DNA from 4 places in the Pantoea sp. X-Soil-TKNS-1207 genome. Region 2 is predicted to be linked to each of the others. Evidence: predicted binding sites of a transcription regulator. Region 2 holds the regulator's gene; each other region holds the start of a gene.
What was found. The regulator CRP, encoded in region 2, controls carbon source genes, mostly activating them, when cyclic AMP is high. The targets are predictions, from matches to a motif close to ATGTGANNNNNNTCACAT.

Region 1 (7,561 bases), 350 kb from region 2:
CCTGCACGTTAGCCAGTTCTTTTGCCGGGTTGTTCTGTGAATCCAGTACCACCAGGTTATAACCCAGCTTGTCTGCTTCTTTCTGTGCGCCATCTTTCAGCGAAACAAAGAACGGGTTATTCAGCGTCGATACCACCAGAGCGATAGTATCTTTCGCCATCGCGCTGGCACTCAGAGTGGCGCCAAGAATGACGGCCAATGCGGTTAACTTTTTCATTATTGCATCCTGTGTGAAGGTCAGAGTTATTTGCTGCTTTTGTTATCCACCAGCACTGCCAGCAGAATTACCACTGCTTTTACAATCATTTGATAGTAAGAGGAGACGCCCAACAGATTGAGACCGTTATTGAGGAAACCGAGGATCAGCGCCCCAATCAGCGTACCCATAATGCGACCTTTACCCCCTGAGAGGCTGGTACCGCCCAGCACCACGGCAGCAATCGCATCCAGTTCATAACCGGTGCCCGCCGTCGGCTGTGCTGAGGACAGACGCGCCACCTCAATGGTGCCCGCCAGCGCTGCTAACATGCCGCACAGTGAATAGACGATGATTTTGACGCGATTAACGTTGATGCCTGACAGGCGCGTCGCCGCTTCGTTACCGCCGAGCGCGTAGATATAACGACCGAGGCGGGTGTGATGCAGCATGTACCAGGCAAGCCCGAAGACCACCGCTATCAACCATACCGGAGTCGGAATGCCCAGCGGACGGCCAATACCGAACCAGCCAAACAGATCGGCGTTGGCGCTAAAGCCGGTGTTGATCGGGCTACCGTCGGTGTACACCATGGTGACGCCGCGCAGCAGCAGCATCATCACCAGCGTGGCGATAAACGCCTGCACTTTGCCGCGCGCCACAATGGTGCCAGTGATGCCGCCAATCAGCGCCCCAAGGGCCAGCGAAGCCGCCACGGCCACCAGCGCATTCACTTCCAGGCCGACGATCGACGCCGCGACCGCACCGGTCAGCGCCAGCAGCGATCCCACGGAAAGATCGATGCCCGACGTGAGAATCACCAACGTCATGCCCACCGCCATAATGGCGTTGACCGAGGTCTGTTGCAGGATGTTGAACAGGTTGGCGACGGTGAAGAAATTCGGGCTCATGCTGGCGACCACGACAATCAGCACAATCAGCGCGATCAGCGATTTCTGCTCCAGCAACCAGGCTTTGCTGAACCAGCGACGGCTGGCGGGTAAGGTTTGGGTACTCATACAACTAACTCCTCGCTGTGTTTCTTACCGACTGCCGCCGCCATCAGGGATTCCTGGGTAGCCTGCTCACGGGAAAATTCGCCACTCAGATGGCCTTCATGCATCACCAGAATGCGGTCACTCATGCCAAGCACTTCCGGCATTTCTGACGACACCAGGATGATGCTCAACCCATCGGCTTTAAACTGGTTAATTAACTGATAAATTTCTTTTTTCGCGCCGACGTCGACACCGCGCGTCGGCTCATCAAGGATCAGCACATTCGGACGGGTCATCAGGCCACGGGCAATTGCCACTTTCTGCTGATTGCCGCCGGAGAGCAGGCCAATCGGCTGTTCCATCGATGGCGTTTTCACGTTAAACAGACGAATAAAATCGCCCACCGCCAGCTGTTCTTCCGCATGTTTCAGGCTGCCATTGCCGCGGCTGAAATAGCGCAACGCGGTCAGCGACATGTTCTCTTTCACCGACATCCCCAGTACCAGACCATCGCGTTTGCGGTCTTCGGAGATATAGACGATGCCGTTTGCCAGCCCGTCCTGCGGCGCGCGCGTCACCACATCGCGACCATCAAGCGTTACCTTGCCAGCGCTGCGCGGCAGCGCGCCGTACAGCAGCTTCATCAGTTCGGTACGACCCGCGCCCATCAGGCCAGACACGCCGAGGATTTCACCTTTGCGCAGGGTAAAGCTGACATCATGCACGCCCGGCCCGCTCAGGTTAGCCACCTGCAAACGGACTGCGCCTGCGGGCTGCTCCAGATGCGGATATTGATCTTCCAGTTTGCGGCCGACCATCATCTCAATCAGGCTCTCTTCACTCAGCTCGCTGACCGGACGTTCGGCAATAAACTGACCGTCGCGGAACACCGTGACGTCATCGCAAATCTCAAAGATCTCTTTCATACGATGCGAGATATAGACGATGCCGCAGCCCTGTGCTTTCAGCTCATTGATAACACGGAACAGCGACAGAGTTTCGGTATCGGTCAGCGCATCGGTCGGCTCATCCATAATGATGACGCGCGACTCAAAGCTGAGCACTTTGGCGATTTCCACCATCTGCTGGTCACCAATCGACAAGTCGCCCACCAGCTTATGGCTGTTAAAACGCAGGTTCAGGCGCTGCAACAGCGCATCCGCCTCGGCATACATCTTTTTCCATTCGATGCGGCCAAAGCGGTTAACAAATTCGCGGCCAAGGAAGATGTTCTCCGCCACCGTCAGTTGCGGGATCAGGTTCAGTTCCTGGTGAATAATGCCGATGCCCGCTTCCTGCGAAGATTTCGGGCCGGAAAACGTGGTTTCCTTGCCCAGCCAGTGCAGCGAACCGGCATCCATGCTGTAAATACCGGTCAGCACCTTCATCATGGTGGATTTACCGGCGCCGTTTTCTCCCACCAGCGCCATCACACGGCCCGGCCAGACAGACAGCGATGCGCCCTTCAGCGCTTTCACACCGGGAAATGACTTTTCAATCCCTTTGAGTTGCAGTAACGGTTGCATAGCGACCTCAGAAGGTAACGCCCGCGCTCAGGATGACATTCGCATACGGAGAGCACTCTCCGCTGCGAATGACCGCCTGACTACGCTGAGTCTGTTGTTTGAACTGTTCATGACTGGTGTAACTAAGGGTGATGATATTTCCCTGGTGCTGTTGCAAGGCTTCGAGCACAGCGAGCAGTGCACTGTGGAGCTGCGGATTGTGTTGCTTAATCTCCTCCGCCATCAGAGCGCTTTCGACCTGCATCTCCTGGGTGATTACCTCAACAACCTGTAAAAATTCGGGCGTACCCGGCGTCAGCGCCAGATCGATTCGCTGCGGACCCGATGGAATCGGCAGGCCAGCATCAGCAATCGTCAGCGTATCCGTGTGTCCCAGACGGGCAATCACATGAGAGATTTCAGCGTTTAACAAGCGACCTTTTTTCATTTCTTCCACTCCACAGCGAAACGTTTCGCTGACCGGAGTGTATAAAATGTGCAGCGCAACTCAATGGCGACATCACGGAAATGTGATCGCCATCGAAACGTTTCGCTCGTGCCAGCGGAAATTTGAGTTTGGCAGAAAAAAGAGCCGCAGCTGCGGCTCAGGTGGGAGGTTAAGGTAACTTTCTGACCTGTTTAACATCCAGCTCAATGGCGTTGAGGTCTTTGTCCAGTTTGCCGGTCAGTTCTACGCTATCTTTCGGCGAAACCGTCTGGCCGTCCCAGCGCTTGTGGTCGATTTCGACCTTCATCGTGCCGGTATCGTCGCGAAACAGGTAATCTTCTTTGCCGATCTGCTTATCCAGATGGCCACGCACGGTGATCCAGCTGTCATCCTTCATCGCTTCGGCCTGCTTCACCGTCACGACGCTGCTGCTATCAGCCTGAAAACCGCCTGCACTGGCCTGATGGGTTGGCGCATTAGGGTCAACAAATCCGCCCTGCTGTGCTGCCAGCACCGGTGTGGAAGCCAGCGCAACGATGGCTAACAATGCGGCATGTTTTTTCATCTTAATCACCTCTTTTCCATGAATGTGCGGGATACGCTGGCTATTGCACCATAAGGTTCTTAACAGGATCTTAAGCGCGATCAATAGATTAAAATTCATGAAAAATAGGTCAAATGACGCGATTTCTCCTGTACATGAACGCTTCTGCTTCGTATAACTCCAGGCTAAAGGGAGGGCAAAATATGCGGATATTGTTGATTGAGGATGACACGCTGATTGGCGATGGACTGAAAGTGGGTCTGACCAAACTCGGTTTCAGCGTGGACTGGTTTGTCTCCGGCAATGCGGGTTTTCAGGCGCTGGCTTCCGCGCCCTGGGATGCGGTGGTGCTCGACTTATCGCTGCCGGAACGCGACGGGCTGGATATTCTGCGCCAGTGGCGTCAGCAGGGGCATGATGTGCCGATATTGATCCTCACCGCACGCGATGCACTCGATCAGCGGGTGCAGGGTTTGCAGCTGGGCGCGGATGATTATCTCTGCAAACCCTTTGCTTTGACGGAGGTGGCGGCGCGTTTGCAGGCGCTGATTCGCCGTCGTCACGGCCAGCTGCAACCCGAGCTGCGCCACGGCAAGGTCGTGATGTCACCGGCCAGCCATAGCGTGTTATGTGACGGCGAGCCGGTCAGTCTCACCAGCCGTGAGCTGGCGCTGCTGGAGCTGTTTCTGCGCAATGCGGGACGCGTGCTGACGCGCAGCCAGCTGGAAGAAAAGCTCTATAGCTGGGATGCCGATGTCTCCAGCAATGCGGTAGAAGTGCACATCCATCATCTGCGCAAAAAACTCGGCAGCCCGTTTATCCGCACCGTTCACGGCATTGGCTACACGCTGGGAGCGGCAGAATGAGCCTGTTTCTGCGCCTCGCCATCGGTTTTGTCCTGCTGATTATGCTGTGCTGGGGCAGCGCCAGCCTCAGCGCCTGGCACCATACGCGTGAAACCGTCAATGAACTGTTCGATACCCAGCAAATGCTGTTCGCCAAACGTCTGCTGGCGCTGGACCCCGCCACGCTCCACGAACCCGCCTTGCCGAAAACTAAAGCGCTATTGCGTCATCATCGGGGTAAACAGGACGATGACGCGCTGGCCTTTGCCATTTTCAACGCCGCAGGCCAGCCGTTGCTGAATGACGGCGAAAACGGCCGCAATCTGCCGTTTGACGCTACACGCGATGGTTTTCGCGATAGGCATCTGCGCGATGACGATGATCGCTGGCGTTTGCTGTGGCTGACCTCCGCGGATAAGCGCTATCGCGTCGTGGTCGGCCAGGAGTGGGACTATCGCGATGATATGACGCGTGATTTGGCGCTAAGCAGCATTGTCCCCTGGCTGATCGCGCTGCCCTTTATGCTGGTGCTGCTGCTGGCGCTGGTGTGGTTTGAACTGCGTCCGCTGAAGCGCCTTACCCACTCGCTCCACCAGCGGGCAGCCGATGATGCCACGCCGCTGCCGCTGGCGCGCCTGCCGAAAGAGGTGAAACCGCTGGTGCTGGCATTGAACGGCCTGTTCACACGCATGGCGGAGCTGGTGCAGCGCGAACGCCGTTTTACCTCGGATGCCGCCCATGAACTGCGCAGCCCACTGGCGGCACTGCGGGTGCAGAGTGAAGTGATTCAGCTGGCGGAAGACGACGAGCCGATGCGCAAACGCGCGCTTCAGCAATTGGATGTCGGGATAGTGCGCGCCACGCGGCTGGTGGATCAATTGCTGACGCTGTCGCGCGTGGAAGCCGATGACCTGCGCAACGAGTTCCAGCCGGTCGCGCTGGCTCCGTTGCTGCAAAGCTTGCTGGCGGAACATTTCCCCCAGGCCGAGCAACAGCACATCCATCTGCAACTCAACGCGCGGGCGCAACCGCTGATGAACGGTCATCCACTGCTGTTGTCGTTGATGGTGCGTAATTTGCTGGACAACGCATTGCGTTATTCCCCGCCTGACGGCGAAGTGGAGGTCAATCTGGCGGCCCGCGAGCTGACGCTGGCTAACCAGGCGCCCCACCTTACCGCAGCCGATATAGCCCGGCTGGGCGAGCGCTTCTGGCGACCACCGGGGCAAACGCAGACCGGCAGCGGGTTAGGGTTATCAATTGTGAAGAATATCGCGCAGTTACATGGCATTCGCGTGGCGTTCAGCCAGCCTGATGCCGGAGGGCTGCGCGTCACGCTAAGCTGGTAGCGGACGCGCAGGGTGGATCAGATCTCGACCTGGGTTCCCAGTTCAATCACCCGGTTAGGCGGGATTTCAAACTGATCCGGCGCGCGCAGCGCATTGCGTTGCAGCGCGAGGAACAACTTGCCACGCAGACGCAGATACCACGGACGATCGCCAATAATCAGCGATTCATGCGACATAAAGAACGAGGTTTCCATCATGCGGCAGTTAAGCCCTTCCAGCCCGCAGCGGTGGAAAATCTCTTCCACGTTAGGGGTTTCGCGCCAGCCGTAGCTGGCTACCACTCGCCAGAAGGTCGGCGACAGCTGCTCAATCGTCACGCGACGTACGTTGTGCACATAAGGCGCATCTTCGGTGCGCAGCGTCAGCAGCACCACGCGCTCGTGCAGCACCTTGTTGTGCTTGAGGTTATGCAGCATGGCAAACGGGATCACATTCAGCGCGCGCGACATATAGACCGCGGTGCCCGGCACGCGTACCGGTGGCGATTTCTCCAGCGAGGCGATCATCGCCTCAAGGGAGTTGCCGTGCTCATGCATACGCCGCAGCAGGCGGAAACGCTCGCTTTTCCAGGTGGTCATGATGATAAACATCACCAGCGCGAGGCACAGCGGCAACCAGCCGCCGGAGAAGATTTTCACCAGGTTCGCCGAGAACAGCGACACGTCGATACACAGCAGCGAGACCAGAATCAAACTGACGGCAATCTTGTTCCAGTGCCAGTTTTTGATCGCCACGGTGCAGGACAGAATGGTGGTCAGCACCATGGTGCCGGTTACGGCAATACCGTAGGCCGCCGCGAGGTTGCTGGAGTGCTGGAAGCTGATGATGACAATCAGTACCGCGAAATAAAGCACCCAGTTGATCACCGGCACGTAGATCTGGCCGGACTCCATCTCCGAGGTATGAATAATGCGCATCGGCGGCAGATAGCCCAGACGCACTGCCTGACGCGTCAGCGAGAACACGCCGGAAATCACCGCCTGCGAGGCAATCACCGTTGCCAGCGTCGCGAGGATCAGCAGCGGAATCAGCGCCCAGTCGGGTGCCAGCAGGAAGAACGGGTTTTTGATCGCTTCAGGATGGGCCAGCAGCAGCGCGCCCTGACCAAAGTAGTTCAGCACCAGCGACGGCAGCACCACCAGGAACCACGCCACGCGAATCGGCAGCTTACCGAAGTGGCCCATATCGGCATACAGGGCTTCAACCCCGGTGATAGACAGCACCACGGCACCCAGCGCGAAGAATGAGATGGTTTTGTAGTGCACAAAGAAGTTCACCGCGTGAGACGGATTGAGCGCCTGCAACACGTCCGGGTTTTTGATAATGCTACTGGCGCCAAGCACCGCCAGAACGATAAACCACAGCAACATCACCGGGGCAAACAGCTTGCCGACAATGCCGGTGCCGTGCTTTTGGATCATGAACAGCAGCGTCAGCACGGTAATCGATAAGGGGACAATCCAGGGATCGAGCGACGGCGCAGCAATCTCCAGACCTTCAATCGCCGACATCACCGAGATCGCCGGGGTGATCACCACCTCACCGTAGAAGAAGCTGCCGCCAATTAACCCCATGATCACCAGAATCGCGGTGGCTCTGGCCCCCGTATTGCGGCCCGCCAGCGACATCAGCGTCAAAATCCCGCCTTCACCGGCGTTATCCGCGCGCATGACGTA
Region 2 (7,561 bases):
CCTTGCTGCGGCCGCAAATGTGGCTGGAACAGCGCGTGCCGCAGTGGTTATCAACTTATCTGGATGTGTGACTGTGATTATTCCGTGGCAACAACTTGACCCCGAAACGCTGGAAAACCTGATTGAATCCTTTGTATTGCGCGAAGGGACCGACTACGGTGAACAGGAGCGAAGCCTGATGCAGAAAGTCGCCGATGTGCGTCGTCAGCTGGAGCGCGGCGATGCGGTGCTCGTGTGGTCAGAACTGCACGAAACCGTCAATATCATGGCGCGCGGTGAATTTCGCGGCTAATGCACATCCCGGCTTTTCGTGCTAACAATGCTCATCGCCGGACCTCACAGGGAGCTTTGTTATGTCAGCCAGGCATCCGATTATTGCCGTCACCGGTTCCAGCGGCGCCGGAACTACCACTACCAGCCTTGCCTTCCGTAAAATTTTCCAGCAGTTGGATCTGCATGCCGCAGAGCTGGAAGGCGACAGTTTCCACCGTTATACCCGCCCGGAAATGGATATGGCGATCCGCAAAGCGCGCGATCTTGGCCGTCATATCAGCTACTTCGGGCCGGAAGCCAACGATTTTGGCCTGCTGGAGCAGACCTTTAAGCATTATGGTCAGACCGGCCTCGGCCAGTCGCGCAAATATCTGCACACCTACGATGAGGCGGTGCCGTGGAATCAGGTGCCCGGCACCTTTACGCCCTGGCAGCCGCTGCCGGAAAACACCGACGTGCTGTTTTATGAAGGTCTGCATGGCGGCGTCGTAACGCAGCCGCACAATGTGGCGGAGCATGTTGATTTGCTGGTGGGCGTGGTGCCGATCGTCAATCTGGAGTGGATTCAGAAGCTGGTGCGCGATACCAGCGAGCGCGGCCATTCACGCGAAGCGGTAATGGATTCGGTGGTGCGTTCGATGGAGGATTACATCAACTTTATCACGCCGCAATTCTCCCGTACCCACATCAACTTCCAGCGCGTGCCAACCGTCGATACCTCGAACCCCTTCGCCGCACGCGAAATCCCGTCGCTGGATGAAAGCTTCGTGGTGATCCATTTCCGTGGCCTGGAAGGCATTGCTTTTCCCTATCTGCTGGCGATGATTCAGGGTTCCTTTATCTCGCATATGAACACCCTGGTGGTGCCGGGCGGCAAAATGGGACTGGCGATGGAATTGATTATGACGCCGCTGGTGCAACGGCTGATTGAAGGCAAACGGATTGAATAATCAGGAAGTTATGGCATGACCGGCAGAAATGCCGACCCTGCAAACCCAGGTGCGAATTCATTCGCACCTGGAATTGACGATCGAGATAGCCGTTATAACTCAACGACCTCGTAGCTGTGGGTAATCTCTACCCCTTTGCCCAGCATGATCGCCACCGAACAATATTTTTCCGCCGAGAGATCGACCGCACGCGCCACCGCTTTATCGCCCAGCGCTTTGCCGCTGACAATAAAATGCAGGTTAATATGCGTGAAAATGCGTGGCGCTTCTTCGCGACGCGTAGAGGTAAGTTTTACCTCGCAATCGGTCACGTCATTACGTCCTTTTTGCAGGATTGACACCACGTCAATCGCACTGCAACCACCAGCCGCCATCAGTACCATCTCCATCGGACTCGGCGCTTTATCGCCAGAATTCCCATCCATTAATACCTGATGGCCCGATGAGGATTCTCCGAGAAAGGTTAACCCCTCCACCCACTTGACTCGTGCCTGCATTATTCTTTCTCCTGACCAGGCTGATTTGCCGCCAGAATACGCCTTCACCTGATAAACAGCAATCCAGACTAATCGGCTTTTGCTGAAGCGAGACAACAGAAGACAGCTTGCAAAAGCTGTGCTACAAACAGTGCTGAAAATATTTTCGTCGCAATAGACGAAGGCGGGATGAATCAAAAGCTAAGCTTAAGAGTACACCCGAATAATTTCCTTAACTGGAAGCGCTTGATGATTTCACCGCCTGACAGGGAAAACTGCCCCCTGTGTTTTGGGCACGATTACAACAGAGGATAATAGCGAATGGTTCTCGGCAAACCGCAAACAGACCCTACACTCGAATGGTTCCTGTCCCATTGCCATATTCACAAATATCCATCCAAAAGCACCCTGATCCACCAGGGTGAGAAAGCGGAAACGCTCTACTACATCGTGAAAGGTGCCGTTGCGGTACTGATTAAAGATGAAGAAGGCAAAGAGATGATCCTCTCCTACCTCAATCAGGGAGATTTCATCGGCGAGCTTGGCCTGTTTGAAGAAGGTCAGGAGCGTAGTGCCTGGGTACGAGCGAAAACTGCCTGCGAAGTGGCTGAAATTTCCTACAAAAAATTCCGTCAGCTGATTCAGGTAAACCCGGATATTTTAATGCGTCTTTCGTCGCAGATGGCACGTCGCCTGCAGGTGACATCAGAAAAAGTAGGCAACCTTGCCTTCCTTGATGTGACAGGTCGCATTGCGCAGACACTGCTTAATCTGGCCAAACAGCCCGATGCCATGACCCACCCGGACGGGATGCAGATCAAAATCACCCGTCAGGAAATTGGTCAGATCGTCGGCTGTTCACGTGAAACAGTCGGCCGTATTCTGAAAATGCTGGAAGATCAAAATCTGATCTCAGCACATGGTAAAACCATCGTCGTTTACGGCACCCGCTAATTTCTTCTCACCTACGGCGTGATGGCAGCATCACGCCGTTTTTGTCTGCGATGAGCTGATGTGGCGTCGAATCATCTATCATCCCGAAGTTAACTATGCCCTGCGGCAAACGCTGGTGTTATGCCTGCCCGTGGCGCTCGGTTGGCTGTTCGGCGATCTGCAAAAAGGCCTGTTGTTCTCGCTGGTCCCTGCCTGCTGCAACATCGCCGGTCTCGACACGCCGCACAAACGCTTCTTTAAACGCCTGATTGTCGGCGGCTCCCTGTTTGCCACCGGCAGCTTTCTGATCCAGTGGCTGACCAATTACCATATTCCCCTGCCGCTGATTCTGCTGATTCTGCCCCTGCTGATTGGCGTGACCGGTGAGATCAGCCCGTTGCATGGCCGTTTGCTGCCCGCCACGCTGATCGCCGCTATTTTTACCCTCAGCCTGGCCGGACGTATGCCGATGTGGGTGCCGCCGCTGCTGTATATCGGCGGCACGCTGTGGTACGGGCTGTTTAACTGGTTCTGGTTCTGGCTGTGGAAAGAGCAGCCGATGCGCGAAACCCTCAGCCTGCTGTACCGCGAACTGGCCGACTATTGCGATGCCAAATACACTCTGCTGACGCAGCTGACCGATCCGGAAAAGGCGCTGCCGCCGTTGCTGGCGCGTCAACAGAAGGCGGTCGATCTGATCACCACCTGCTATCAGCAGATGCATATGCTGTCTGCCAGCAATGACAACAGCCACAAACGGCTGACGCGTGCCTTCCAGGTGGCGCTCGATCTCCAGGAACATATCTCCGTCAGCCTGCATCAGCCGGAAGAGGTGCAAAAACTGGTGGAGCAGAGCCACGCGGAAGCGGTGATCCGCTGGAACGCCAAAACCATCTCAGCCCGGCTGCGCATCCTGGCCGACGCGATTCTCTATCACCAGCTGCCGGAGCGTTTCCAGATGGACAAGCAGCTGAGCGCGCTGGAAAAGATTGCGCGTCAGAACCCGGATAACCCGGTGAGTAACTTTTGCCTGTACCACTTCAGCCGCATTGCGCGCGTATTGCGTAGCCAGAAACCGCTCTACACCCGCGACCTGATGGCCGATCGCCAGCGGCGTCTGCCCTTTTTTCCTGCGCTGCGCAGCTACCTGTCGCTGAAGTCCCCGGCGCTGCGCACCGCGGCGCGCTTTGCCGTGATGCTGATGTTCGGCAGCGGGCTGGCGCTGTTCTTCAATATCCCCAAACCTTACTGGATTCTGATGACCACCATGTTCGTCAGTCAGAACGGCTACAGCGCCACGCGGGTCAGGATTCAGCACCGTGCGCTCGGCACCTTCGCCGGGCTGTTAATCGCCGCCGCCTCGCTGCGCTTCGCCGTGCCGGAGTCGATGGCGCTACTGTTTATGCTGGTGATTACCCTCGCCAGCTATCTGGTGACGCGCAAGTATTACGGCTGGTCGATGATTGGCTTTACCGTGACGGCGGTATATTCGCTACAACTGCTGTCGCTGAACGGCGCGGAGTTTCTGCTGCCGCGTATGATGGATACGCTGATGGGATGCCTGATTGCCTTTGGCGGCATGATTTGGCTGTGGCCGCAGTGGCAGAGCGGTTTGCTGCGAAAGAACGCGCACGATGCGCTGGAAACCTATCAGGAAGCGCTGCAACTGTTGCTCGGACCGGAACAATCACCGGAGAAGCTGGCGTATCAACGTATCCGGGTCAATCAGGCGCACAACGCGCTATTTAACTCACTCAATCAGGCGATGACCGAGCCGGGGTTTAATTCGCAGTATCTGAAAGATATGCGCATGTGGGTGACGCACAGCCAGTTCATTGTTGAACATATCAACGCCATGACCATTCTGGCGCGTGAACATACCATGCTGACGCCAAAGCTGGCGGAGCGTTATCTGCAATCCTGCGAAATCGCGCTACAGCGTTGTCAGCAGCGGCTGGCGTATGACGGGCCGGGTAATGACAGCAACATCCTCGAAGCGCCGGAGAACATCAACGAAGGGGCGATTACCATCGTGGAACAGCATGTGAAGCGCATCCTGCAACACCTCAACGTGATGCATACCATATCTTCTCTGGCATGGAGCCAGCGACCCCATCACGGCCGCTGGCGGATGCGCTTGCGGGTAAAAAGCTAGCTTACGCCGCCAGCACCTTTTCCACGGCTACGGCGAAACGCACCATGCCTTCTTCGATGTCGGTCGGCTCAATCACCAGCGACGGGACAAAACGGATCACATCAGTACCGGCAGTCAGAATCATCAGTCCTTCGGCCGCGGCGGCGTGCAGAATGTCGCGCGCTTTGCTGGCGTGCTGCGGCTTAAGCGCAGCGCCAATCAGCAACCCTTTGCCACGGATGTCGCTGAACAGGTCGAACTTGCTATCCAGCGCTTTCAGCGCCTCGACAAACTGCTGACGACGCGCATCCACACCGTTTAACACTTCCGGGGTGTTGATAATATCGAGCGCGGTTTCGGCAATGGCACAGGCCAGCGGGTTGCCGCCGTAGGTGGTGCCGTGCACGCCTGGCGCCATCACCGAGGCGATTTCATTGGTAGTCAGCATAGCGCTGACCGGGAAACCGCCCCCCAGCGCTTTCGCGGTGGTGATGATATCCGGGGTAATGCCGTAGTGTTCATAGGCGAACAGTTTGCCGCTGCGTCCCATGCCGCTCTGCACTTCATCCAGCACCAGCAGCGCATTGTGCTCATCACATAAGGCGCGCAGCCCCTGCATAAACGCCGGCGTCGCGGGCATCACGCCACCCTCGCCCTGGATCGGCTCAACCACGATGGCGCAGGTGTGATCGTCAATCACCGCTTTCACCGCGGCCAGGTCGTTAAACGGCACATGCACGATATCGGCCGGTTTCGGACCAAAGCCGTCGGAATATTTCGGCTGACCGCCGACGGAAACGGTGAACAACGTACGGCCATGGAACGCATTGTGGAACGCGATGATTTTGCTTTTGAACGGGCTGTGTTTTTTGCAGGCGTAGTAACGCGCCAGCTTGAACGCGGCCTCGTTGGCTTCTGCGCCGGAGTTGCCAAAGAATACGCGCTCAGCAAAAGTGGCGGCGATCAGTTTGCTCGCCAGACGCAGCGCCGGTTCGTTGGTAAATACGTTGCTGGTGTGCCACAGGGTTTCGCCCTGGGTTTTCAGCGTTTCCACCAGCGCCGGATGGCAATGGCCAAGCGCAGTCACCGCGATGCCGCCGGAGAAATCGATATACTCTTTGCCCTGCTGATCCCATACACGGCTGCCCTTGCCTTTGACCGGCACAAACTGCGCAGGTGCATAAACAGGCAAAATAACGTTATCGAACGTTTCCCGGGTTACCGCTAGTTTTTCCGCTGCCATTGCTGACCTCATCGGGTTGTTTGTTGAACTGATGTGAAATTCTAATCACAAAATATGCATAAAAAATCACACAAAGGCAAACACAACTTAAGCTCGCAGAAAATTTGCCAGCAGCTGATGGCCCTGTTCGCTCAGAATACTTTCCGGGTGAAACTGCACCCCTTCCAGCGCCAGCGTTTTATGGCGGAACCCCATAATTTCATCAGGTACGCCGTCGTGCAGGCTCCAGGCGGTGACTTCAAATTCCGGCGGCAAAGAATCCCGTGCCACAATCAGCGAATGATAGCGGGTTACGGTGAGAGGATTATTCAGGCCGCGAAATACGCCGCGACCGTTATGGCGGATGGCGGACGTTTTGCCATGCATCACCTGACGCGCACGCACCACCTGTGCGCCATAGGCCTGAGCAATCGCCTGATGGCCCAGGCAGACACCGAGAATCGGCAGGCGACCGGCAAAGTGACGAATCGCCGCCAGCGAGATGCCGGATTGATCCGGCGTGCAGGGACCGGGCGAAATCACCAGATGGCTGAGCGGCAGCGCATCCATCTCGTCCAGGGTGATGGCATCGTTGCGCACCACCTCGACGCTGGCGCCCAGTTCGCAAAAATATTGGTAGAGATTCCAGGTGAAGGAGTCGTAATTATCGATTAGCAGCAGCATAGCGCCCTCAGGCCGGTAAAACCGCCGCTATTCTACGCATTTTAGCGGGCGGGACTTACCACTTTCGCGAACTGCGCAATCAGAGCGGTTAAATCCCCCTCGACCGCATCAAGGATCGCCGCATGCCAGTCATCACGCTCCAGCGTATCCCACGTCAGCAGGAAACCCGCATGCAGCGCCAGCTGCTCAAAGAAGATACGCTGGGTACGACCATTACCGGCGCGGAATGGATGCAGCACATGGATTTCACAATAGTAATGCGCCAGCCGCGCCACAAACTCATCCTGCTCCAGCAGGGCCAGCCCCTCCTCCTCTTCCAGCGCGCTCATCAGGCTGTTGCCCTCTTTCTCGATATAGGCGCAGTGGCAGTAGGGCGTATCATCGCGCCAGATATCGACGGTTCGTAGCTCCCCCGCCCAGCTGTAGAGATCCTGGAACAACGTGCGATGAATATGGCACAGCCACGGCATACCGCTGTTGCGCGGAGGCAGCTCCAGCGTAGCCAGACGCGCGGCGCTGAACGCCAGTTCCGCTTTACGCAGCTGGGCACTGTCATGAATATCAAGGCGATTTATCAGCACCTGATCGTTGTGCCAGAGATAGGGATCACGTACCGCCAGAGTATTATCCGCCATACTGCCTCCTTAACGAGGTCAGCCGATCTTCGGCTTGTTCAAGCGTGATAGCCGGTTCGCTCAGCGTATAGCCCGCCAGACGACAGCTGGCTTGATAGCTGGCAGCACGGCGCTGTTGCCACAAGGTGGTTTTCTGTTTGTCGGTCAGTTTGCTGGTCATAAAGCCTCCGGCAAGCAATTTGCCCTAAGTATATACCCTAAATAATTCGGGCTGCGGCAAGGTGGCTGCGCGCAACCTGAAGTATGGCGGATAT
Region 3 (7,561 bases), 1.6 Mb from region 2:
CGCCACCGGGCCTTCCATACGCGCCATCAGATCAATCCACTGGCCTACACCCGCATCCTGTTTGAAGAAGCGCGGGTCCACCAGATTCATGCTGCCGGTATAGGCAATGTAGTTATCGATCAACACCACTTTGCGATGCTGACGTAAATCCATACGGCGCAGGAACACGCGCAACAGGCTGACCTGCAACGCTTCCACTACGTCGACCCCGGCATTGCGCATCATGCCAACCCACGGGCTGCGGAAAAACGCCACGCTGCCTGCGGAGTCCAGCATCAGGCGACAGTGTACGCCACGACGCGAGGCCGCCATCAGCGATTCGGCCACTTCATCCGCCAGACCGCCGGGATTCCAGATATAGAACACCATCTCGATATTGTGGCGCGCCAGCTGGATATCACGAATCAGCGCGTGCATCACTTCGTCAGAGTTGGTGAGCAGCTGGAGCTGGTTTCCTTTGACGCCAGCAATGCCCTGGCGGTGCTGACAAAGCTGGAAAAGAGAGAGCGCCACGTCGCTGTGCTCGGTAGCAAAGATATGACGACATTGCTTCAGGTCGTTGAGCCATTTGGCGGTTGAAGGCCACATGGTGCGGGCGCGCTCGGCCCGCCGTTTGCCCAGATGCAGTTCACCGAATGACAGATACGCAATAATACCCACCAGGGGCAGAATGTAGATGATCAGCAACCAGGCCATCGCCGAGGTGACAGCACGTCGCTTCATCAGAATTCGCAGTGTGACACCCGCAATCAGCAACCAGTAGCCGAACAGCAGCAACCAACTGATAAGGGTATAAAATGTGGTCATTAAGTGGACATCCCGTTCACGCTTTGATGAGCAAAGTTTACGTGTTGCTGAACTGTAGCGAAACCCTTAATCGTAAAGGCAGGACGATAAGCGATTCGAATTGGCATTTTGTGGCAGATCACTATAATGCGTGCCGGTGATTAGCCAGTCAGAGAGGATGTGATGAGACGAAGCAGAAATGAAGTGGCTCGCTGGAGAATGTTGCGTCAGGTGCACCGTCGTCGTGCGCGCTGGCTGGAAGGGCAGTCACGTCGCTATAAACGCATTCATGCGATTCGTCACCAGGTTGCACAGCAGCATCGCCGTTCCATCCTGTTTATCGCACAAAATCTCTGATGTAAAAACGCGGCACTTAAGCGCCGCGTAACACCAGTGTCAGGTTAACCAGCTGTAGTGCTGCCGCCAGCACAATCAACATCACGATTTGCTGGCGGGCGTGACGAAAACCGTGCCGCCGCCAGAGCCAGAGGGCTCTGCCAATCAGGGCAAAAATCACCGTCAGCAGAGCCAGGGCGCGCCACATTTTAGAAAACGCGTTTGAACGGCTTAACCGCAACCTGCTTATACACACCGGCAGCGATATAAGGATCGTCATTTGCCCAGGATTGTGCGGCTTCCAGTGACGGAAATTCGGCAATCACTGTTGAACCGGAAAAACCGGCTGCGCCAGGATCGTTGCTGTCGACCGCAGGCATCGGACCGGCAACGATCAAACGGCCTTCATCGTGCAACAGTTGCAGGCGTGCCAGATGGGCAGGGCGTACAGCAGTACGTTTTTCCAGTGAATCAGCGTTATCTTCCGCATAAATGACGTAAAGCACGATAGGGAACTCCCGTTAAGCTCGTCGGATTTGCGGAACACGTTAAGTGATCGGTAATCAGAGTGCAAACGAAAGATAATTCGGCTGTCATCTGGCGCAAAAGGGGTTAAAAAAGGCATTTCGTGGTACACACTTAACACTGCTTATTGAAACTGATTGCTATTTGCATTTAAAATCTGCGCTTCACTCAATGAACATGACTGTTATGACTACGCTGACTATGCCTTTCCCCAAACGTACCCCCGTTTCTGTGCTGTTATCCGTGGTACTTCACGGCACAGTGATTGCGGGCATTCTCTATGCATCGTTTCATCAGGTCATTGAGGTTCCCAAAGCATCACAACCGATCAGCGTATCCATGGTGGCACCTGAAGTGCAGCCAGAGCCTGCACCAACGGTACAGACACCGCCGCCGCCGGAACCTGAGCCAACGCCGGAGCCGGTGCCTGAAGTTGCTCCGGAGCCGCCAAAAGCGGAGCCAGTTCCGATTCCGATTCCCAAACCTGAGCCAAAGCCGAAACCTAAGCCGAAGGTTGAGAAGAAGCACGAGCCGAAACGTGAGGTGAAACCACGCGAAGAAGCGAAGCCTCAGGCCCCGGTGAAAACCGACGCACCGACCACCCAGACGCGCCCGACCACGGCACCGAAAACCTCACCGACGTCGACGCCATCGGTCTCAGACGGTCCGAAAGCGATGAACGTCAGCAAGCCAGCCTACCCGGCACGCGCTTTTGCGCTGCGTGTGGAAGGCCGTGTGCGCGTGCAGTTTGACGTGGATAGCGATGGTCGCGTCGACAATATTCAGATTCTGTCTGCTGAACCGCGCAATATGTTTGAACGTGAAGTGAAGCAGGCGATGAAGAAATGGCGCTACCAGCCAGGACGGCCCGGCACCAATCTGACGATGAATATCGTGTTCCGCATCAACGGCGGTGCGAATATTGAGTAAGATAAAAAAAGCGGTCAGATGACCGCTTTTTTAATGGCTGTTAATGGCTCAGGTTGGCTTTACCTGGCGGCAGCGGCCGCGATTTACCGGTGTTATCGATAGCGACATAAATAAACACCGCTTCGGTGGCACAGTAGGTCTGACCAATCGGCTCTGACGAAACTTTCTTGATCCACACTTCCACATTGATGGTCATGGAACTGTTGCCGGTGCGCATACAGCGACAATAGCAGCTCACCACATCACCAACCGCAACCGGTTTGAGGAAGCTCATGCCGTCAACGCGTACCGTCGCCACGCGACCCTCAGCAATCTCTTTGGCGAGGATCGCGCCACCCATATCCATCTGCGACATCAGCCAGCCACCAAAAATATCGCCATTGGCATTGGTATCCGCAGGCATCGCCAGCGTGCGCAGCACCATCTCGCCTTGCGGCAACTTATGTTTTTCGTCCATTGCTTCAGTTCTTATGCAGGTGATTGGCGGCAGCCGCCAAAAAAACCCGGCATTGCCGGGCATCAGTATTTATTTTTCTTCTTGTTGCGGCATGTGTCGCCAGATATACACGCCACTTAACAGGGTAAACAGTAGGGTAAGGCCGGTCAGACCAAACACTTTAAAGTTAACCCAAAATTCCTGTGATAACCAAAACGCAACATAAATATTCGCCAGACCGCAGGCGAGGAAGAAAATGGCCCAGGCAATATTCAGACGACGCCAGACGCCATCCGGCAGCTGTAACTCCTTGCCCAACATGCTCTGAATCAGCGGCTGCTGCATAAACCACTGGCTGTACAGCAGCGCCAGTGCGAACAGGGAGTAGATCACCGTGACTTTCCATTTGATGAACTCATCGTTATGGAACACCAGCGTCAGGGTGCCAAACACCGCCACCAGCACGAAGGTGATGATGGTCATCTTCTCCAGCTTACGATACAGCACCCAGCTGACGACCAGGGCAAGGCCGGTCGCCACAATCAGCGCGCCAGAGGCGACAAAAATGTCATACAGCTTGTAGAAAACAAAGAACACGACCAGTGGAAGAAAATCGAGTAACTGCTTCATAGAATATCCAGTCAGGGCAGGAGCGTTAATCAGGGCGTCCTGCGGACGCCATAATCCTTAACGTAACAGCATATATAGCCGGTACAAATAGATAATCAGGATGGCCGAAACCAGGTTCCCCAGCGCATTCAGCACCACTGACGCCACGTTGGCAGGCAATACGGTGAGCGAAGAGAAAAAGAACATCAGCGCGATTTTCGCCAGCAGCCAGACAATAATCGCCGGGGCGATGATCCTGGCGTTTTTCCACGCCATACGCATACTGGCGCGCATTGCACTCATCACACCCATTTTCTCACTGACCAGCATCACCGGCGCCAGCGACAACAGAATCGCCAAAATTACGCCAGGCACCATCAGCACCATAAAGCCGAGTTGCACCAGCAGCGTGATCAGGAAGGTTTGCAGCAGCAGTTTTGGCAGCAGTGGCGCGGAAGCGCCAATCGCGCGCAGGGCGCTGACACGCTGGCCGGAAGAGACCATCGGGATCAGGCATAACATGCCGCCCAGCAGCAGGGTATTGCCGACCAGCGCCGCGAATGTGCCGGCAGCCGAAGCGCGCAGCAGAATGCGTTGTTGATCCGGCGACATATTCTGTACCAGTTCAAACAGCGAAGATGCGCTGTCATCACCCTGACTTAACAGCGACAGCTGGTCCGCCGCAGGCGTCAACGCGTGGCCGATAATCACGGTAATAAACGAGGTAAGCAACGCCATCAGCACGATGGTAATCAGCTGATGGCGCAGAAAATTTCCTGTGTCACGGTATAACGAGCTTGCCGTGATAGACATGTACACTCCTTGAAGGAACCGGGTTAATTAACCCGGCGATTGTACATGTTCTGTAAGCGTGCTGGCACCCGGATTACGATAACTTTCTGTCATCTCAGGTAAAGAAGGGTGAAAAAGCGCAGGCAAACCATAGCGCGCCCTGGCCCGATCGCAGGCTTCATTCAGCTCGCCATTTTCACCCGACATGGAAAACTCACGACAGGGCGACGGGCGTTGTTGATAGATGCCGCAAGAGACACAGCCTCCCACCTCACCCTGCAACGCCACACAGCGCGGTTGACGCGTGTTAGTGCCGCGCATATTGCGCATCATCAGGCTCAGGGGTTCAGTTAATTCCACTGGCACCACGCCGCCGCCATCGTCGGCTTCGGCCCAATAGAAAGAGACACGGAAATGGGCGCAGCAGGCGCCACAGGTCATACAGGGGTTAAGTGATTCGCTCATTTGATCGCCCGCTTCTCCTAAGCATCGAACCAAAATCAACGGTAGAAACAGCAAAATAATCACGCGGTGAAATTTCAGCAAGCAGATTTTTATTACGCCGTGTAAAGCCAAAATTGATCTGAATCAATTCATTGTTTTATAAGTGATTTATTTGAATTGATTCAGATGATTTTTTGCCTGAAAAGCGTTAGATCTTTGCCGCAGTCTGCATCATTACCTCAATTTTTTCTGGCAAAGGAGTGAATATGAAACTAGCAAAATGCGCGTTACTGGCTGCCCTGGCCCTGCCGCAACTGGCAATGGCTCATGAAGCGGGCGATTTCTTTATGCGTGCCGGTAGCGCGACGGTGCGTCCCACGGAAGGGTCTGACAATGTGCTGGGATTGGGCGGCTTCAGCGTCAGCAATAATACGCAGCTGGGTCTGACCTTTACCTACATGGCGACGGATAACATCGGCGTAGAATTACTGGCGGCAACGCCGTTCCGTCATAAAGTTGGACTGGCGGCTACGGGCACCCTGGCGACGGTACGTCAGCTGCCGCCGACGCTGATGGCGCAATACTACTTTTTCGACAGCCGCAGCCAGTTCCGCCCGTACATTGGCGCGGGTATCAACTACACCACCTTTTATGATGCGAAGTTCAACCAGACCGGCGAAGATGCTGGCCTGAGCGATCTCAGCGTAAAAGATTCCTGGGGTGCAGCGGGTCAGGTCGGTGTGGATTATCAGATCAACCGCGACTGGATGCTGAACGCCTCACTGTGGTACATGGATATTGATACAAAAGTGAAATTCAAAGCGGGGGGAGAAGAACAGAATATTAATACCCGTATCGACCCGTGGGTGTTCTTCTTTGGCGTGGGCTATCGTTTCTGACCGGGACCGGAAAAGAATCGGGCGACCCACAGGCCGCCCGATGACTTATTTGATTTGCATATTGTTCACAACGGACTTCACGCCCGCCACACTGCGTGTCACAGCAACGGCATGATTGGCCATCTGTGGTGAGCTGACAAAACCACTTAACTGCACCCGACCTTTAAAGGTCTCCACATTAATCTCGGTCGATTTCAGGGAATCATCCTTCAGCAGCTCGGTTTTCACTTTGGTGGTGATGACGGTGTCATCAATATAGCCACCGGTCCCTTCCTTTGTCGGCGTAGGTGCACACGCGCTGAGCGTCAGCGCCATCACCGCAGCCATCAACAGTCCCGCAACGACTTTGAACATTTTCATCGGTTATCTCCCTGTCATACATGATGTTTCACCGCGATGTGACGGTGCGATTAAAGTGTGGTGTGGCCGGGGAAAATGGTCAAATCCAGACGTGCAAAAATTGCGGAATGAAACGATTTTTGCCACTTATTGATCCAATTGGCTTTTTCCGCTCCACGCTAAGCTGGTCGCGCAACGCGAACGCTGAGTCGCGATAACAAAAATAGCGAACCACGCACCGCTTTCAGGGAAAAATCATGAAAAAAAGAGTGTTCCTGACGATAGCCACTGCTGGCTATCTCTCTTATCTGCAACTGTTCGCCAGCCAGACGTTACCGGTGCCGCGCGCGCAGGCGGAATCGACGCTGATCAATCCGCATCTTGGCACGCTGTGCAAAGCCACCGCCGCCATCAGCTTTGGGCGTAACTTCAGAATTATGCAGCTGGATAATGTGGACGAGCAGGGCGAGGCGCGGGTGCATTATCTGCGTCCGTCGGATCATTCGCGCTGGGCGATCCGCTGCCGTTTACAGGACGATCGGGTGATCTGGATGGCGGATAATCAGGACAGCGATGGGCGCTGGCGCGATGGCCCGGATGATGCAGTTATCACCTGGCGTATTCAGGGCCAGAATCTAACCATGAAGCTGGTCTACCCGGATGGCTCCGGCGATGAGCAGACGTATCAGCTGGACTAGCGGAAACAGCCTTATCCGCGCGTGACGGATAAGGCTGGGGAGATTAACGGGTAGCGGCTTTCAGGTTGCTGACAAAGGCTTTCAGCTCGCTCAGCAGCGTATCCGGTTGGTTATGGTTGCGCTCGATAATCTTCACGATTGCCGAACCGGAAATGGCACCGGCAGCGCCCGCAGTAATCGCTTCTTTTACCTGACCAGGTTCGGAGATACCAAAGCCCTGCAACGGCGGCGCAGCATGGTATTCACGCAGTTTGTCGATCAGATGCTGCAACGGCACGCTGGCACGGTTTTCGGAACCGGTCACCCCGGCACGCGACAGCAGGTAGGTATAGCCGCGACCGTGTGAGGCGATCTCACGCAGCAAATCATCATTGGCATTCGGCGGGCAGATGAAAATTGGCGCGATGTTATGACGCAGTGCCGCCTGGCGGAATGGGGCAGACTCTTCCACCGGCACATCCGCCACCAGCACTGAATCGACACCCACCGCTTCACACTGGGCGTAGAAGTTATCGATACCTTTGCTGAACACCAGGTTAGCGTACATCAGCAGGCCAATCGGCAGGTCCGGGTACTTCTGGCGCACCGCCGCGAGGATTTCAAAACACTGTGCGACAGTGGTGCCAGCGGCAAACGCACGCAGCGTGGCGTTTTGAATCGTCGGGCCATCAGCCAGTGGGTCGGAGAACGGGATGCCCAGCTCCAGGGCATCGGCACCGCCCGCCACCAGCGCATCAATAATCTTCAGCGACATCTCCGGCGACGGA
Region 4 (7,561 bases), 910 kb from region 2:
GTTGTACCGCTTCGTCCCAGGGGTTATCTGTGCCGTGACCGTACCAAATACCGGCCGCTGAGAAACGGCTGACGGCCCAGCGCAGCATATCCTGAATGGTGTGCAGTTCATTAACTGCCTCATCGACGAAAATTTTGTCCACGTAGCCCTCCAGCAGGCCATAAAATCAATCGGCCGATAGTTTGCCACGAAGCCGGGCAGAATTCAGCGCGGTAAGGCGAAAAAGCTGACATTTGTTAACGCTTACGGGTAAGGTATGGCATCGGGATCCCCCGCCATTTCTGATGATATTTGTTGAGACATGAGTAAGAAGACGCCGCTTAGCCAGGACGATCAGGCGCTGTTCCGCCAGTTAATGACTGGGACGCGTAAGCTGAAACAGGACACCATCGTGCATAAACCGGTGGTGAAAACGCGGGAAGTACCGCTGAAAAGGCTGCTTTCCGAACAGGCCGACAATAGCCATTATTTTTCCGACGAGTTTCAGCCGTTGCTGCAAAGCGACGGGCCGGTACGCTATGTGCGCGCTGATGTCAGCCACTATGAGCTGAAAAAACTGCGGCGCGGCGACTACACGCCAGAAATTTTCCTCGACTTACACGGTTTAACCCAACAGCAGGCCAAGCAGGAGCTGGGCGCGCTGATTGCCGCCTGCCGCCGCGAGCATCTGTTTTGCGCCAGCGTGATGACCGGGCACGGTAAACACATCCTCAAGCAGCAAACGCCGCTGTGGCTGGCACAACATCCGTGGGTGATGGCATTTCATCAGGCACCAAAATTGTTCGGCGGCGATGCCGCGTTGCTGGTGCTGATTGAGGTCGAGGAGTGGCAACCGCCGGAGCTGCCTTAAGGGATGGGGCCGCGCAGGCGGCCCACAGAGGGATTTACATCGCTTTGGCCAGTTTTGACGGGCTGACCTGCCACTCCAGCTTGCCTTCGCAGGTCGCCGGATCGAAATTGACGCAGGCAATCGCGGAGGTGGCGAACATCGGCGGCGCTTCCTGCGGGCAGAGTTCAGAAACCAGATAACCCACCAGCGGCAGATGCGAAATCACCAACGCCGATTTCACGCCTTCATTCGCCAGCGTCTGCAGATAGCAGGCCACCAGCCCCGGATCGCCGCCTGGCGTCAGCTCTGGCAATACATCTTCCCCTTCGGGCAGAGTCAGGGCTTCGCGTACCGTCGCGAGGGTCTGACAGGCTCGGAGATAAGGGCTTACCAGCACCCGTTCGATATCCAGCGCCTGGCCGTTAAGCCAGCTCGCCATCTGGCGTGATTCGTCACATCCGCAAAGCGTAAGTGGTCTGACTGAATCACTTGCTGCTTCCAGAGCCGCATCGCCATGACGCATGATAAAAACTTGCATAAAGCACCGCTGTTGTTTGTCGATATCGTCCGGTACCACAGCACCAGACGCTTCATTCTGCGAATGAACGCTGTGTTTTACCGCAATGGCTTCAGTATAGTCAACCGGTTGTTTATTAAATAAGCATATCTCAGAATGGTGCCGCGCAGGCCGTTTGCCGGCACCCTTTCTAACCCGCTGAATCTGTACGCCTATTCACATTTGTGCAGAAGTGTAAAAATTCGTTTGCTGTTGTGCCGCTGTCATCAGCGCGTCACAGGGGGCAAAACGGTCGCCGTGCTGCCGCATTAAGGTGTTTAATGTATTGACCATATCACTGGCCCCGCGCTGATCCATATAGCGGAACGGCCCCCCCAGAAATGGCGGGAAACCCATGCCAAATACCGCTGCGATATCGCCGTCACGGGCGCTGCGAATGACGCCTTCATCCAGACAGCGCGCCGCCTCGTTGAGCATCATCATCACGCAACGCGTGGCTATCTGCGCTTCACTCTGCTTCGCCAGCGGTTTGATACCCAGCAGGCTGTAAATCGTGGCATCGGCCCGGCGCCGGGTTGGCCAGCGTGTCTGCCGATATAAATAGAAGCCTCTGCCGTTTTTACGCCCTTTACGATCGTCAGCGAGAATAGCGCTCACCGCCTCGGGGGCGCTAAAGCGATCGCCATACGCCTGCAACAGAATCGGACTGATCTTGCTGCCGACGTCGATCCCCACTTCATCCAGCAGCTGCAACGGCCCCACCGGGAAGCCAAACTTCACCAGCGCCTGGTCAATATGTTCAATCGGCTCACCTTCCAGCAAACATCGCATCGCTTCATTTATATAGGGCGCGAGAATACGGTTGACGTAGAAACCGGGACGGTCAGCCACCACCACCGCCGTTTTACCCAGTCCACGCGCCAGCTGCACCGTGGTCGCCAGCGTCTCCTCTGAGGTGCCACCGTGCGGAATCACCTCCACCAGCGGCATTTTGTCTACCGGGCTGAAAAAATGCAGGCCAATCACGTTTTCCGGGCGCTGCGCATGGGCGGCAATGTCGCCAATCGGCAGCGAGGAGGTGTTGGAAGCAAAAATGGTATGCGGCTGGCAGTGGTCCTCAATCTCCGCCACCATCTGCTGCTTCAGCGCCAGATCTTCGAACACCGCCTCGATCACCAGATCGCGCCGGGCGAAACCCTGATAATCCTGGGTGCCGCTGATCAACGCCATCTGCTGCTGGCGCTGTGCCGCATTGATCTGGCGACGCTTCAGCCGCTGGCTAAGCCGATCCCAGTTGTACTGCAAGGCATGGTTGATGCCGCTCAGATTGATGTCGCGGATACGCACCGGCAACCCGGCGTTCAGCGCGGTGACGCTGGCGATGCCGCCGCCCATCAGGCCGCCGCCGAGCACGCCGATATGCTGAAGGTCACGCGGTGCCGCAGCGGCAACCGCCTCCTTCTTCATTGCGGTGGAGGCAAAGAACAGGCTACGCAGCGCGGCTGATTCGCGGGTCATCGCCAGCTGACCAAAAGCGCGTGCTTCAGCTTCGTGGCCGGCATTGCTGCCCTGCTCCAGCCCGATTCTCACGACCTGTAAGATACGATCGGCCGCCGGATAGTTACCGTGAGTTTTGCTGTTGGTCTGGCGCTGCGCCAGCGCAAACAACACCTGCCGGGCAAGCGGCCCCTGCAACAGGCGGTCACGACGCGACAGCGGACGCCGCGTTTTTTTCCCTTTCAGCACCCGTTCAATAGCGGTTTGCAGCAGGATGGCCTGCGGCACCGCATCATCCACGATACCCAGCTTCAGCGCCTGTTTTGCCCGCAGCTGTTTCCCCGTCAGGATCAGCGGCAGCGCCTGCTGCACGCCAATCAGCCGCGGCAGGCGTTGGGTGCCGCCGGAGCCAGGCAGTAACCCGAGCTGGACTTCCGGCAGGCCAAGGCGGGTTTTCTCATCCAGCGAGCAGATGCGCGCATTGCACGCCAGAGCCAGCTCCAGTCCGCCGCCAAGGCAGGCGCCGTGGATCGCCGCCACCACCGGAAAAGGCAGCGCGGCAATCGTTGCCATCACTTCCTGCCCCTGACGCGCCAGCGCTTCGGCCTCTTCCGCCGTGTGGCAGCGATCAATCATGCTGATATCCGCCCCGGCGATAAAGTTGTCACGTTTGCCGGAAATCAAGATCAGCCCTGCCAGCTGGGGATCGCGTCGTGCTTCAGCCAGCACCGCCATTATCTGTGGCACAAACTCGGCTTTCAGGGTATTCATCTTCTCGCCCGGCACATCGATGGTTATCACGCCGATGTGGTCCAGGCGCATTTGCAGGTGAAATGCGGAATCGCTCATTATTCGGCCTCCAGTACCATCGCTGTCCCTAATCCGCCCGCCGCACAGGCGGTAACCAGGCCCAGCCCGCCGCCGCGCCGCCGCAGTTCCCGCAACGTCTGAGTGATCATGCGCGCGCCGGTGGCGGCAAAAGGATGACCATAGGCAATCGATCCGCCGAGCACGTTAAAACGTTCTTCATTAACTTCGCCCAGCGCATGTGGCCGATTCAGCACCTCGCGCGCAAAGCGCTCATCACTGAACATTTTCAGATTCGCCAGTGTTTGTGCCGCGAAGGCTTCATGCATATCGATCAGGGTTAAATCAGCGAGACTCACGCCAGCGCGCTCCAGCGCCAGCGGCGAGGCGTACGCCGGTCCCAGCAACATATCCTGCCAGACATCAATGGCGCTGAAGGCGTAGCTGCGCAGATAGCCGAGCGGCGTAATGCCCAGCTCGCGGGCGCGCCCTTCGCGCATCAGAATCACCGCCGCCGCGCCATCGGTGAGCGGCGTGCTGTTTGCCGCCGTCACCGTACCGTGGCGACGATCAAACGCCGGACGCAGCCGTTCATAGTCGGCGGCGCTGGCATTGAAGCGCACGTTGTTGTCCTGCTCGATTGGGGCTTTCCACGGCGGCACAAAGGCCGGCATCACCTCCTGCGCCAGCCGACCGGATTCCCAGGCACGCGCGGCACGCTGATGTGAACGCAGCGCGAGCGCATCCTGCTGCTCACGGGTGATGCCGTGGGTTTTCGCCATCTGCTCCGCCGTGTCGCCCATGCGCAGGCCGGTGGAGTATTCCGCCACCGCCGGTGGCACCGGCAGCAAATCACGCGGACGCAGGCGACGTAAAATTTGCAGCTTCTGGCTGAAGCGACGCGCTTTGTTGAGATCGACCAGCGCCCGCGCCAGGGTTTTACTGACGCCTATCGGCAGCACCGAGGATGAGTCGGCCCCACCGGCGATCCCGGCATCGATGCTGCCCGCCATCAGGCTCTCCGCCACATTCGCCACCGCCTGAAAGCTGGTGGCGCAGGCGCGACTGACGCTGTAGGCGTCGGTATGCACGCTCAGCCCACTGCTCAGCACAATTTCGCGGGCGATGTTGGGCGCTTCCGGCATCTGTACCACCTGGCCGAACACCAGCTGGTCGATAACCTCCACCGGCAGTTCACTGCGCGCCATCAATTCGCTCACCACCATGCGGCCCAGCTCCAGCGCCGGAATGCCATGAAAATCAGTCGCCTGGCGGGCAAAAGGGGTACGTAAACCGTGGGTTATGGCGATGCGTTCGCCCTGACGCGTCAGCAGCGGCTGCGCTTTGCTCATTGCCTGTCACCTGTGATGTTTGACCTGGGCGTCATTGCCAAAGAGGTCTGACCTGATCATCAGTGTTAACCAGGAGCGTGTAAGTCGCCAATATGCAGAGGGAAAAAGTGCGAGGAGAAACACGAAATTGAAAAACGCTGCCGGAACCGGGTCCGGCAGCTGGGGGAATTAACGCAGTCCGAGCTGGAAGATCATCGTCTCCGCCTGGCAGGCGAAGTTGAAGTCGATAGTCAGGCGCACGCCTGCCGCGTCATCTTCAAAGCGCGAACGGATATCGCAGGGTTCAGATTCCACCTCACGCGCCTTCTCAGTCAGATGCGCCAGCATCGCCTCTGCCGCATGACGATCGGCGAACAGCCCGGACCAGCTGGCGGTGCAATCGGTGTTATCCATGACGGTGCCAACATCAACGCAGCAGCAGGCTGCGGTCTCGGTGGCACTGCAGTTTTTAATGGCATCAGTCATTGTCTTCTCCTGATGATAAAACGGACCAATAAGGATTTTTTTCTGCCACAAAGTGTACGCCTGATGCATAACCGCCGCCACGCTCAACCTGCTAAGTGACGAATATCACGTAAAAAATTGATCCAAAACAAATTGGACTCGCTATGCTGGAGGAGAACTGCAACAATTTTGTTAAGCAGATCTGATTTTATCGATCAAATTGGAAATATTTTAAAAACATTATTGCAACAAATACACAGGTCGGACCTATACTCGTCGCACTGGTCTGATATGTGCTTTTATCGTCAGTCCCTACAATCCGCCGTCCCTTGTTACGCCATGTAACAACGTTTAATAATAATTCTGATGAGGTTGTGGTCATGAACCATAAGAACCTGTTTGCAAAGTCAGCTGTGGCAGCTGCAGTGGCGCTCGTTTCTTCTCATGTTTACGCAGCGGGCTTTCAACTTAATGAATTTTCAGCAATAGGCCTCGGCCGCGCCTATTCCGGCGAAGGCGCAATGGGTGATACCGCCGCCTCGGCCAGCCGCAACCCGGCAACCATGGCATTAATGGATCGCCCTGAATTCTCTATTGGCGCGGTTTATATTGACCCCGACGTAAATATTAGCGGTCAGAGTCCGACTGGTAATAGTCTGGACGCCAAAAACATCGCGCCGAATCAGTGGATACCTAATATCCATTACGTGCACCCTATTAACGATCAGTGGTGGGTGGGCGCCTCGGTCACCTCAAACTACGGTCTGGCGACCGAGTTTAACGACGATTACACCGCAGGCGGTTACGGCGGCAAAACCGATCTGCAAACCGGCAACTTTAACCTCAGCACGGCCTATCGCCTGAATGAACACTTCAGCTTCGGCGTGGGTTTTGATGCGGTATATGCCAAAGCGAAAATCGAGCGTTATGCCGGTGAATCTGGCGCAGCGCTCGGCATTCCGGCTGATACCCAGGTGGCTCGTCTGAAGGGCAATGAATGGGGCTACGGCTGGAACGCCGGTATCCTGTATGAAGTGGACAAAAACAACCGCTTCGGCTTTACCTATCGTTCCGAAGTGAAGATTGATTTCGACGGCGAGTATAAGAGCAACCTGCCGACCTCGATTAACCCGATCAACCAGGCGCTGGGCTTAGGCCTGCCGTATGGCACCAGCGGTTCGACCATCCCAGGTTCGCTGACGCTGAATCTGCCGGAGATGTGGGAAGTGTCGGGCTGGCATAAAGTGGCGCCGCAGTGGGCCGTGCACTATAGCCTGACCTACACCAGCTGGAGCCAGTTCCAGGAGCTGAAAGCCACCAACAATGGTCAGACCCTGTTCTATAAAGATGAAGGCTTCCACGACGCCTACCGTATCGCGCTGGGTACCACCTATTTCTATGACGATCACTGGACCTTCCGTACCGGTATCGCCTTTGACGATAGCCCGGTTCCGGCCGACAAGCGCTCGATCTCCATCCCGGATCAGGATCGTCTGTGGATCAGCGCCGGTGCTTCGTATGCGTTTAACGAGGATGCCTCCGTCGACCTGGGTATTTCGTATATGCACGGCCAGAACGTGACGATTAAAGAAGGTAATTACACCTTTAATTCCGAAGGTAAAGCGCTGCTGTACGGTGCGAACTTTAACTACAAGTTCTGATGCAGAGCCGCGGCGGGCATACATGCCAGCCGGGTCACAGGAACAAAAAAGGCGGCTTATTCAGCCGCCTTTTCTTTTATTTATTGCGCATCGATATCGTTGAGATCGCCCTGAATCGCTTTGGCGTTCGGGTTCTCTTCCGGCTTCAGCTTGCCGCCATTGGCGATAAAGTCATGTCGCTGGAAGTAGGCATTACGAATAAACGCATACGGGTCCTGCTGCTGACGCAGAATGGCGTCGGAATCGAGTAGCTGGGCGCGGGTTTCCACCCCTTCCAGCGTCCATTTACCGATCGACATCGGCCATGTCAGCCAGCTCAGCACCGGATAGAGCGTATCGACATAATCGCCGCCATCTTCACGGATGGTAAAGCTGCCGTAGGCCGGTAGTTCAATATACGGACCATAACCCACGCCATAGCGCCCCAGCGTGCTACCAAAGCGGTGCGGCTGTT

Region 1: the regulator CRP is predicted to act here: its motif matches at 3,228-3,245, upstream of rbsD (D-ribose pyranase).
Region 3: the regulator CRP is predicted to act here: its motif matches at 4,991-5,008, upstream of ompW (outer membrane protein OmpW).
Region 4: the regulator CRP is predicted to act here: its motif matches at 5,561-5,578, upstream of AC6I8V_RS14220 (YfcZ/YiiS family protein).

What each region holds. Positions count from the first base shown of each region.
Region 1 is NZ_AP035958.1:4,308,544-4,316,104, forward strand. It holds gene rbsB (ribose ABC transporter substrate-binding protein RbsB) at 1-217, opposite strand, end outside; gene rbsC (ribose ABC transporter permease) at 244-1,215, opposite strand; gene rbsA (ribose ABC transporter ATP-binding protein RbsA) at 1,212-2,720, opposite strand; gene rbsD (D-ribose pyranase) at 2,728-3,147, opposite strand; gene AC6I8V_RS20105 (YgiW/YdeI family stress tolerance OB fold protein) at 3,317-3,712, opposite strand; gene qseB (quorum sensing response regulator transcription factor QseB) at 3,895-4,557, shown strand; gene qseC (quorum sensing histidine kinase QseC) at 4,554-5,885, shown strand; gene kup (low affinity potassium transporter Kup) at 5,903-7,561, opposite strand, start outside.
Region 2 is NZ_AP035958.1:3,960,189-3,967,749, forward strand. It holds gene AC6I8V_RS18480 (hydrolase) at 1-71, shown strand, start outside; gene AC6I8V_RS18485 (YheU family protein) at 74-292, shown strand; gene AC6I8V_RS18490 (phosphoribulokinase) at 354-1,223, shown strand; gene AC6I8V_RS18495 (OsmC family protein) at 1,316-1,720, opposite strand; gene crp (cAMP-activated global transcriptional regulator CRP) at 2,021-2,653, shown strand; gene AC6I8V_RS18505 (YccS/YhfK family putative transporter) at 2,712-4,787, shown strand; gene argD (bifunctional acetylornithine/succinyldiaminopimelate transaminase) at 4,789-6,009, opposite strand; gene AC6I8V_RS18515 (aminodeoxychorismate synthase component II) at 6,097-6,672, opposite strand; gene AC6I8V_RS18520 (putative adenosine monophosphate-protein transferase Fic) at 6,714-7,307, opposite strand; gene AC6I8V_RS18525 (YhfG family protein) at 7,297-7,467, opposite strand.
Region 3 is NZ_AP035958.1:2,371,278-2,378,838, reverse strand. It holds gene cls (cardiolipin synthase) at 1-807, opposite strand, end outside; gene AC6I8V_RS11170 (YciY family protein) at 970-1,143, shown strand; gene AC6I8V_RS11165 (hypothetical protein) at 1,160-1,330, opposite strand; gene AC6I8V_RS11160 (YciI family protein) at 1,332-1,628, opposite strand; gene tonB (TonB system transport protein TonB) at 1,834-2,577, shown strand; gene yciA (acyl-CoA thioester hydrolase YciA) at 2,618-3,034, opposite strand; gene AC6I8V_RS11145 (septation protein A) at 3,104-3,643, opposite strand; gene AC6I8V_RS11140 (YciC family protein) at 3,701-4,435, opposite strand; gene AC6I8V_RS11135 (YkgJ family cysteine cluster protein) at 4,463-4,879, opposite strand; gene ompW (outer membrane protein OmpW) at 5,125-5,757, shown strand; gene AC6I8V_RS11125 (BON domain-containing protein) at 5,803-6,117, opposite strand; gene AC6I8V_RS11120 (hypothetical protein) at 6,354-6,794, shown strand; gene trpA (tryptophan synthase subunit alpha) at 6,838-7,561, opposite strand, start outside.
Region 4 is NZ_AP035958.1:3,050,198-3,057,758, forward strand. It holds gene prmB (50S ribosomal protein L3 N(5)-glutamine methyltransferase) at 1-142, opposite strand, end outside; gene smrB (endonuclease SmrB) at 302-850, shown strand; gene sixA (phosphohistidine phosphatase SixA) at 885-1,367, opposite strand; gene fadJ (fatty acid oxidation complex subunit alpha FadJ) at 1,563-3,692, opposite strand; gene fadI (acetyl-CoA C-acyltransferase FadI) at 3,692-5,002, opposite strand; gene AC6I8V_RS14220 (YfcZ/YiiS family protein) at 5,171-5,467, opposite strand; gene fadL (long-chain fatty acid transporter FadL) at 5,827-7,107, shown strand; gene mlaA (phospholipid-binding lipoprotein MlaA) at 7,188-7,561, opposite strand, start outside.